Regions from separate parts of the Mesorhizobium sp. M0062 genome, predicted to be linked through region 2. Evidence: riboswitches for the same ligand, from Rfam matches in the RefSeq annotation. Region 2 holds a riboswitch; each other region holds the start of a gene.
The links. Region 2 has a riboswitch for cobalamin ahead of NKJ64_RS19090 (CbtB domain-containing protein). Riboswitches for the same ligand answer to the same signal wherever they lie in the genome.
Positions count from the first base shown of each region.

Region 1: another riboswitch for cobalamin. It lies ahead of NKJ64_RS01575 (aromatic ring-hydroxylating oxygenase subunit alpha); the one in region 2 lies ahead of NKJ64_RS19090 (CbtB domain-containing protein).
Region 3: another riboswitch for cobalamin. It lies ahead of metE (5-methyltetrahydropteroyltriglutamate--homocysteine S-methyltransferase); the one in region 2 lies ahead of NKJ64_RS19090 (CbtB domain-containing protein).

Region 1 covers NZ_JAMYUO010000001.1:343,264-346,530, forward strand. The annotation lists gene NKJ64_RS01575 (aromatic ring-hydroxylating oxygenase subunit alpha) at 1-1,203, opposite strand, end outside; cobalamin riboswitch at 1,321-1,522, opposite strand; gene NKJ64_RS01580 (DUF680 domain-containing protein) at 2,022-2,228, shown strand; gene NKJ64_RS01585 (DUF680 domain-containing protein) at 2,294-2,497, shown strand; gene NKJ64_RS01590 (DUF680 domain-containing protein) at 2,569-2,802, shown strand; gene NKJ64_RS01595 (ABC transporter ATP-binding protein) at 2,876-3,267, opposite strand, start outside.
Region 2 covers NZ_JAMYUO010000015.1:141,268-144,534, forward strand. The annotation lists gene NKJ64_RS19080 (aromatic ring-hydroxylating oxygenase subunit alpha) at 1-259, opposite strand, end outside; gene NKJ64_RS19085 (gamma-glutamylcyclotransferase) at 396-1,088, shown strand; cobalamin riboswitch at 1,156-1,351, shown strand; gene NKJ64_RS19090 (CbtB domain-containing protein) at 1,388-1,567, shown strand; gene NKJ64_RS19095 (CbtA family protein) at 1,583-2,386, shown strand; gene cobU (bifunctional adenosylcobinamide kinase/adenosylcobinamide-phosphate guanylyltransferase) at 2,379-2,891, shown strand; gene cobO (cob(I)yrinic acid a,c-diamide adenosyltransferase) at 2,891-3,267, shown strand, end outside.
Region 3 covers NZ_JAMYUO010000040.1:25,945-29,211, forward strand. The annotation lists gene metE (5-methyltetrahydropteroyltriglutamate--homocysteine S-methyltransferase) at 1-2,039, opposite strand, end outside; cobalamin riboswitch at 2,134-2,335, opposite strand; gene NKJ64_RS29130 (adenosine kinase) at 2,744-3,267, opposite strand, start outside.

The DNA.
Region 1 (3,267 bases), on a different contig from region 2:
CGGGCCGATGAAGGCCGCGTACCATTCGACGAACTGGATCACGCCGCCCTCGTGCAGCTCCGAATAGGGGCCGGGCTCATAGGCCGGAGACAGGATGCCGAAGGCGTTTTCCTCGACGATGCGGCGGTCCTGGTCGTTGGTCTCGGTCCAGACATGGGTGAGCTCCTCAAGGTTGTAGTCGACCCCCTCGACCGCATCCTTGTGCACCAGCCACTTGGTCGTCACCGCGGTTTGCGTGGTGCTGATCGGCAGCACCCGGAAGGTGACCGCATGGTCGATCAGTATGTGGTTCCAAGTCGTCGGATAGTGGTAGTGCATCAAGGTGCCGATGCGGTCGGCGGCAACAGTGTCGGACAGGTTCTTCGTCACCGCGCGCTTTCCCGACATCGTGTAGCTGACGGCATCGCGCAGCAGCGGCGCGCGGGTGGCGCGGTATTGCCCGGCCGGATCGATGCGGAACTTGCTCGGCAGGCCCGCCGCCTCGCATTTCGCCCAGTGCGCCAGCATCTCCGGATCGCTGTCGGCGCCCTGCACGCCGGTCACCGTCGGCGCTTCGGGGAATGTCTTGCACAGCTCTGGATGATTGCCGGCGCAGTGATAGCATTCGCGGTTGTTTTCCCAGACCAGCTTCCAGTTGCCCTTCTCGATGATGGTGCTCTCGAAGGCGACCTTGGCTTCATTCAGCCGGTGCGGCTTGAGGTAGGGCTCTATCATGGCGCGCATCGGCGCAAAGTCGGCAGGTTCTTTCGCCAGGCAGATGAAGATGTAGCCGCCGACGCTCTCGCAGGCGACGGGCTTCAGGCCGAACTGGCTCTTGTCGAAACCGTCGGCCATCTGGCGGGCAAACAGCAGCCGGCCGTCAAGCTCGTAGGTCCACTGGTGATAGGGGCAGACAAGCTTTGCCGCCATGCCCTTCTCAGTGTTGCAGACACGGCTGCCGCGATGGCGGCAGGAATTGTGAAAGGCGTTGATGTTGCCCTTCTGGTCGCGGACCAGCACCACCGGATAATCGCCGATCTGCACGGTGATATAGCTGCCGGGCTTCGGCAGTTCGCAATCATGGCCGATGAACAGCCAGTCGCGATACCAGATAAGCTCCATGTCGAGCTTGAAATAGTCCGGGTCGGTGTAGAAGGGCTGTTCCAGCGAAAAGCCTTGCTTGCGGCCGTTCAGGAGCCTCAGCATGTCGTTGCGCGTATCCATAGTTCTGTCCTCGTGGTTTAAGGACTGAACTTGGTGGTGATGGAGGAAGGATCGGACGCAGGCCGGCGCGGCGCCGGACATGCACTATCCACCTCTTGACCGCCCACCGCGATCAGTCGAGTCTATGCATCTCGGGCTGGTTTCCGGGCTCTGGAGTTGTCCTTGCGGACCATCGCGACACCTTCCCAGGCTCTTGCCCAGTGGTCTCCCGTTGCGACTTCAACTCCACCACCGTTGCGGGGGCAGCGCCGGATTCTGACCGGCTTCCCAATTCTCCGCTGCGTCGTCACGAAGCGGCACCTGAGATGCGATCATCTAATCACGGCAGCGATCGCGACGTCGGCATGAAAGCGACATCGTATCCATGCGGCGCGACACGCGCGGCATACGCTCCCCGCCGCCGGTCAAAGAGCTGAGACGTTTCTTGCGACGCCATCATCGCCGTTTCGAATCGCTGCGGATCCAGTTCGATCGGGGGCAAAAAGGGCTCAACGGTATCGAAAAGTTACTATTAGCAATCTCTAATCGAACCGAACGGTTCGTTTCTGTTGACAATGCGTGCAGGACCGTGTGAACGACGGCCCGGAAACCGACACCGGAGCGAACCACTCGGTTCGACATAAGCAACTGAAAACAATGCGATAAATGACCATAGAGGAACTTCCTGGCACAATTTCAAGGTGCAGGACCGTGGTCCACACGGAACAACTTCGTGATTGGAAACCAGCCTATGGCTTTCCCACATCGGGGCTGTCCGAACGACGCGAATTGCTCCCAAGACACGCCGCTAGACGGACAGACAAACTGGAGTACTAAAAATGAAAAAGATCATCCTCACTGCCGCAGCCGTTTTGGCGATCACCGGCAGCGCCTTCGCCGGTAGCGACAATTACGGTTCCAATGGTGCGAACCAGCCAGCCGTCTCGGTCGACAGCTCGTATACGGCTTCCATTCAGAAGCCGGCGCACGCTGACAAGCAGCCTGTCGTTCAGGGCGCCGACCGCGACCTCTACGGCAATCGCTGATCCCGACCAAAGAAGGGCGGCTAACCCGTCGCTCTCGGGATCCCAAAAAATTCAGGAGTATTGAAATGAAAAAGATCATCCTTGCTGCCGCCGCCGTTTTGGCCATCTCCGGCAGCGCTTTCGCCGGCAGCGACAACTACGGTTCGAACGGCGCCAACCAGCCTGCGATTACGTCGACCGATAGTGGCCATACGGCTTCGGTTGAGAAGTCGGCTCCAGCCGAGCAGGCGCCTGCCCACGGTGCCGACCGTAACCTTTTCGGCCGCTAAAAGCCGGTTTCCAGCACGTGGCGGGCTTATCCGCTGCAGCTGGCGGCATCAGAAAAATTCAGGAGACTAAAATGAAGAAGATCGTTCTTGCCACCGCAGCCGTTCTGGCTGTTTCGAGCGCTGCCTTTGCCGGCAGCGACAATTATGGCTCCAATGGCGCCAACCAGCCGGCCGCTGCCGTCGACACCACCCGCACTTCGTCGACCGGCACCAACTCGGCGGTCTACAAGCTGCTGAACTCGTCGAACGACCAACAGAAGTTCGTTCCTCAGAGCAGCGACAGGGATCGGTTCGGCAACAACTAACAGCCGAAGCTTAAAAAAAGAGCGGCGGGCCTGGCCCGCCGCTCTTTTTTCATGCCTGTACGACGCAGCTATCTCAAGCCGCCTTCACTTCCACCGGCTTGAGCGAGAAGGAGTGCCCATCGGCGTCGAAGATGTGCAGGTCCCCGGCATCCGCGGTCAGTCGCAGCTTTGCCCCGCGCTTGACCTCGACATTGCCGGGCAGCTTGGTCACCAACGGCAGGTCAGCGCGGCCGATATCGACATAGACAAGCTGCACCTCGCCGAGTTGCTCGACATAGTCCACCACGCCCTCGAAAAGATATTCCGCGCCGGTGGCGGCCGACAGATCCTCCGGCCGCACGCCGAAGCTGACTGCCGCACCCTTTGCTGACGCCGGCGTTGCGATCGGCACCGTTGCCTTGCGGCCGCCGACATGGCTGACGATTGTCGGGTTGCCCGTCCTGTCGATTGTCGCCGGCAGGATGT
Region 2 (3,267 bases):
GGCAAGTGTTGTGGAAGGCGCGCAGTTCGCCGGTCTCGTCCCGCAGAATGACGATTTCCTGCGTGCCGACGCGGAATGTCCTGAACGCCAGCGGCTGGGCGAGGTCGGCCTCGCGGCAGACGAGCAGCCAGCTTTTGTGCCAGATGGCGTCGAGATCGCGCTGGTAAGCCTCGCTATCCCAATAGGCCGACGACGGTAGCGTCGGTTCGGCCCGGCTCAGGCCGTTATAGGGGTCGCGCTCGCTCGGGCTGGGATGCATGGCTGGCTTCCTATGAAGCGTCAGCCGACACCCCGGCAAATCGTTTGTCAATCAGAGTGCCGCATTGCCGGTTGCAGGCGCGGCGCATAATCATGTCGTGGACATGGGACATTCGGAAATTGGGGGGATTCGGAAATTGGCCGCACGACAGATGTCGCTTACGCCGGAGCTGGTCGCGCGCTGCTGGCGCGAGATCAGGGACCCCGGGCCGGATCCGGACGCGATGCATCTCGATGACGCCGACTATGACGCGCTGCTGGATGAATTCCAGGTCGAACTCCCGGATAGCGAACCGCTATGGCTGTTCGGCTATGGATCGCTGATCTGGAAACCGGAAATAGATTATGTCGAGGACCGCGTTGCGCTGGCGCGAGGCTGGCATCGGTCCTTTTGCATGAACATGACGCGCTGGCGCGGCACCAAGGACAGCCCCGGCCTGATGATGGCGCTGGACCGTGGCGGACAATGCAAGGGCGTCGCCTTCCGGCTGACCGAAAGTAACCGGCGCGGGCAGTTGGGCCGGCTTTTCCGGCGCGAAGTCACGCTGAAGCCGACAAGCTACCGGCCGCGCATGCTGAAGCTTGCAAGCGAGGCCGGACCGCTCAGGGCATTGGCCTTCGTCATCAACCGCAACGGCCTGACCTATTCAGGGCCGCTCGACGAGGGCAAGGTCGTCGAAAGGCTGGCAACGTCCTGCGGGCACTGGGGGTCGGGCGCCGACTATCTCTACAACACGGTGAAAAACCTTGAAGAGCGCGGCATTCACGATCGCCATCTGTGGCGGCTGCAGCGGCTGGTTGCCGAGCGGATCACCGCGTTGAACCCGTAACGCCGCATGGCGCATTCGCGCTGTTGGCCGGCGGAATTTGGTTTGCCGGATGCGGCCGTTTCAGCCTATAGTCATGCATGTCGTCGGTTCCGTTAGGGACCAAGAGGGAATGCGGTGAGGGCTGACTTGTTGCCCAATGCCGTGGCTGCCCCCGCAACTGTGTGCGGTAGTCCTCTCCAAGCCACTGAGGATTTTTTCCTCGGGAAGGTGGGGAAGGGCGCTGATCCGCGAGCCAGGAGACCTGCCGGCGACAGGGAACTGACTTCGATGCCCTCGGGTGGAGGGCGAAAGGACAAGATATGAATACCGCTTCCGTCTCCCTCGGCGCTTCCGTCTCCTCGCAGTCGCGCTTCATGCAGCTCGTGCTTAGCGCGTTTCTGGGCATTTTCGTCGTCGGCGTTGTCGGTTTCTCGCATATCGATGCGGTCCACAATGCGGCGCACGACTATCGCCATTCGATGGCGTTTCCCTGCCACTGACGAGGATCTGACATCATGAACCTGTTTCGCAACGTCGTGTTCATCGCGGCGATCGCAGGGCTCGTGGCGGGTGTCGCTCTCGCCTGCATGCAGGCCTACGCCACCGTGCCGCTGATCCTCAAGGCCGAGGTCTACGAAAAGGCTGGTGGCGGCCATGAGCATGAGCATGCCGCGGCGCCCGCCGCCAACGCTGCGGACACCAATGCCATGAGCACCGCCGCGCCGGCGGAAAATGCCGTGAGCAGCGCAGCCCCGGCTGAAGCTGCCGCGCCAGCGGAGGACGAAGGCTGGGCGCCGGCCGACGGCTTCGAGCGATTCGCCTTCAGCGTGCTGGCCAATATCGTCACCGGTATCGGTTTCGCGCTGGTCCTGGTGGCCGTTTCCGAATTCGCCGGCGGCATCGGCAACTGGCGCCAGGGGGTGTTCTGGGGTCTGGCCGGCTTTGCCGTATTCACGCTGGCTCCGGGCCTCGGCCTGCCGCCGGAACTGCCGGCAATGCCGGCGGCCGATCTCATGCAGCGCCAGATCTGGTGGGTGGCGACGGTTGTGGCGACTGCCATTGGCCTTGCCTTGATCGCCTTCCGCACCTCGGCGCCGCTGACCGTCCTTGCCGTCGTTCTGATCGTCGCCCCGCATATTGTCGGCGCGCCGCAGCCCGACAGTTTCGAGACGCCGATCCCCGAAGGCCTGCATCACCAGTTCGTGGTGGCGGTGACGGTGACCAATCTGGTGTTCTGGTTGGTGCTCGGCGCCGTCATTGGCGTGGTGCGCGAACGCTTCACCGGCTCGGCGACCAGCCTGCGCGACAGCTTTGCCTGATCGCAGTTTGACCTTTATCATCGGCGGTGGGCGCTCCGGCAACAGCGCGCATGCCGAAACCCTGGCGACGGCGTTGCCGCCGCCATGGGCCTATATCGCCACCGCCGAAGCCTATGACGATGAGATGCGCGAGCGCATCGCGCTGCATCGCTCGCGGCGCGGCGAAGGCTGGGCGACCATCGACGCGCCGCTCGATCTTGTCGGAGCGCTCGAAGCCTTGCCCGACAACCAGCCGGTGCTCGTCGATTGCCTGACGCTGTGGCTGACCAATCATATGCTTTCCGACCATGATCTCGAGGCGGAATGCCGGCGGCTAGCCGACATGCTGTCGCGGCCGCGCGGGCCCTGGCTCGTTGTCTCGAACGAAGTCGGGCAAGGCATCGTGCCCGACAATGCGCTCGCACGCCGGTTTCGTGATGCCGCCGGCCGTCTCAACCAGCAGGTCGCGGCGGTTGCCGATACGGTGCTACTGATGGTGGCGGGGCTGCCGCTCAAGGTGAAATGATGACCGATATCGACGCAAAAGACGAAGAACGCCACCGCGCCAAGATGGCCAAACGCAAGGCGGTGCAGGACGCCGAGGTCGCGGAAAAGACGGTCGAGAAGGGGCTGCTGATCGTCAACACCGGACCCGGCAAGGGCAAGACCACGGCCGCCTTCGGGCTGGCGCTGCGCATGCTCGGCTATGGCAAGCGCGTCGGCGTCGTCCAGTTCATCAAGGGCAAATGGCACACCGGCGAAAAGGACGCCTTCGCGGCGTTCGGCGACCGTGTCGTCTGGCACACGATGGGCGAGGGTTTCACCTGGGAGACGCAGGATCTGAAGCGCGACATTGCGGCGGCCGAAGCCGCCTGGGCCAAGGCGCTGGAGCTGATCGCCGA
Region 3 (3,267 bases), on a different contig from region 2:
GCGTCGATGATCTCGTTGAACTCCGAATAGCACATGTGGGTATGGATTCGAGTCGCGTCCTTTACACCCGTTGAAGCGATCCGGAAGCATTCGACAGCCCAGTCGAGATAGGCTTTCCAGTCAGATTGGCGCAGTGGCAATCCTTCGCGAAACGCGGCCTCATCGATCTGGATCATCCTTGCGCCGGACCTTTCGAGATCCGTCACTTCGTCGCGGATGGCGAGCGCGATCTGGCGGCAGGCTTCGGAGCGGGGTACGTCGTCTCGAACAAAGGACCAGTTGAGAATGGTCACTGGGCCTGTGAGCATTCCCTTCACAGGCTTTTCCGTAAGCGACTGGGCGAATTGCCACCAGCGCACCGTCATCGGATTGCGCCTCGATACGTCCCCGAAGATGATGGGGGGACGCACGTAGCGCGACCCATAGCTTTGCACCCAGGCATGCTGAGTGAAGGCGAAGCCGGACAGCTGCTCGCCGAAATGCTGTACCATATCGTTTCGTTCGAACTCACCGTGCACCAGCACGTCCAGCCCGATCTCTTCCTGCCAACGAATTGCTGACTCGATCTCCTTCTTCAGGAAAATCTCGTAGTCGACATAACTGAGCTGGCCCTTCGCATGAGCGGACCGCGCGCGGCGTACCTGCGGCGTCTGCGGGAAGGACCCGATTGTCGTCGTCGGGAACGGCGGCAGCCCGAGCGTGCCGGCCTGGACTCTGGAGCGCTCGCCAAAAGCGCTCTCTCGTCGTTTCATGCTATGGTCAATGCTGGCGATCCGCCCCTCAACAAGCGGGTCATGGATCTTCGTGGACGTCAAGCGAGTGGCGGCAGCCTCGGCAGAAGCTTTCAACGCGGCTGCCACCGCATCCCTGCCTTTGGAAAGGGCCCGGGCCAGCAAGACCAGCTCGTCGGTCTTCTGGGCCGCGAAGGCGAGCCACGACCTGATGTCGGCCTCGAGTTCCGTCTCCATGCGCAGGTCAATCGGCACATGCAGCATCGAGCAAGAAGGCGCGATTTCGACGCGGTCCAAGGGCCAGCCGGCGACGATCGGTTTGATGCGGTCGAGAATGGCGGGCAGGTTCGCACGCCAGACGTTGCGGCCATCGATCAAGCCGAGCGAGAGCACCAGATCCTTCGGAGCGAGCCGACCCACCGTTTCCAGCTGCTCGGGAGCGCGCACGAGATCAATATGCAGGCCGGCCAGGGGCAGAGAAACCGCGGTTTCGAGATTGTCTCCCAGCGACCCGAAATACGTAGCCAGCATGATCTTCAGCTCGGGCGCGGCTTTCGACAGCTGGCCATAGGCGAATTCGAACGCAGCTCGTTCGTTCGGGTTCAGATCGAGGACAAGCGCTGGCTCATCGATCTGCACCCAGTCGGCTCCCGACAGATTCAGCCTCTCCAGAAGCTGCTCGTAAACCGGCAGCAGCCGCGGTAGGAGCGCGATGGGACCGAACCCTTCGGCACGCGATTTCGCCAGCTTGAGGAAGGTGATGGGTCCAAGGATGACTGGGCGTGTGTGAATGCCGAGAGCTTTAGCCTCGAGGAAGTAATCGACCGGCTTCGATGACGAGAGGGCGAACGTCTGATCATCATCGAGTTCCGGCACAATGTAGTGGTAGTTGGTGTCAAACCACTTGGTCATTTCCATCGCGGTTACACCAGGTCCATGAGCCTCCTCCTGGTAACCAGCGTGTCCACAATCCTGCGTCTGACCCTGGTAGCCGCGCGCCATTGCGAAGTAGATGTCAAGTGGGACCTCGCCGCTATTCCAGCCGTAACGGGATGGAACGGCCCCGACCATGGCTGCGGTGTCGAGCACATGGTCGTAAAGCGAGAAGTCGTTCGACGGGATTTTCGACACGCCGCGATCGCGCTGCTCTTCCCAGCTAGCGGCTCGGAGCGCCTTCGACGTCGCAAGAAGGTCGCCAGCGGACGATGTTCCGGACCAGTAGCTTTCAAGCGCGAATTTCAGTTCTCGCCGACGACCGAAGCGCGGCATGCCGAGCGTTGCTACAGGAATTTGCTGAGAGACAGTCATGTCATACCCCGATGATTGGGGCGTCGGTGACAAGGAAGGCGCTAGCAGGCCGGCATCAACGCCGGGTTGCAGCGGCCACCGAGACACCCCGCCCGTGGACGTAATTCGCGTGGCAGGTCTCCTGGCTCGCGGGGTCATAGCCTCTACCCGTCTTCCTGAGGGTATTCGCCTCAGTGACATGATTGGGGTTGGCTCGCCGCTAACAGTTGCGGGGGCAGCGCCGGCATCGCACCGGCTTCCCTCTTAGCTCCGCTGCGGCAGCGCCGCACGCGAGAACCACGACACGCAGACAATCACAGCTGTTCGCTCTTTTGTCAATGACGCATAACGAAATGTTTATGTCGCTATGTGATCGCGCTTTTACGCCTTTGTCTAGCATTGTGAAATATTCAGTCTGCTGCCCGCATTCGGCATCGTGGGACGTGATCGCAAGTCAAGTCCGACGGACGCCGCGAGTTCTCCGTTACCTCAGGAACCTTACTGGCCTTCCCCAAGCTGAGCTTCTGGAAAATGCTGGTGACGATCTGGATGACGGTGAATGCCGTCATGGCAAGCACGCCTTGCACCGCTCCTCCAGCGAGCTTCACGGCAGCAGCATGGGTCAGTTCTCCGAAGCGAATGGCTGTCGCTATCAGCGAGCTTTGACACAGTTCCGCCACTGCGGTCATCGCGTCAGTAGGGCGGCTGGTTAGTTGCCGGCGCATCTACAGCAACCCAGCCCCTTCCGCCTCGCGGCGCAAATTCTGCCTTGGCCTTGGGCCGATCTGCTGGATCACCAGGCCGGCCGCCAGCGAGCCAAGGTCGCCGCAGGTCTTGAGGTTGCGGCCCTGCGTGTAGCCATGCAGGAAACCGGCGGCGTAGAGGTCGCCGGCGCCGGTGGTGTCGACCAACTCCTTGATGGCGGTCGCCTCGATGACCACGGTCTCGTCGCCGCGCACGATCACCGAGCCTTTTTCGGAACGGGTGACGGCGGCAATCTTGCAGTCCTTGCGGATCTGAGCCAGGGCCTCGTCGAAGGATTTTGTCTGGTAGAGCGACTTGATCTCGTGGCTGTTGGCAAAGACGATGTCGACAGTGCCCGAGCGCATCAGCTCGAGGAACTCGTCCCGGTAGCGGTCGACGCAGAACGAATCCGACAACGTCATCGACACTTCGCGTCCGGCCTCGTGTGCGAGCTTCGCCGTCTGCCGGATCGCCTCCTTGGCGCGCGGCGGATCCCACAAATAGC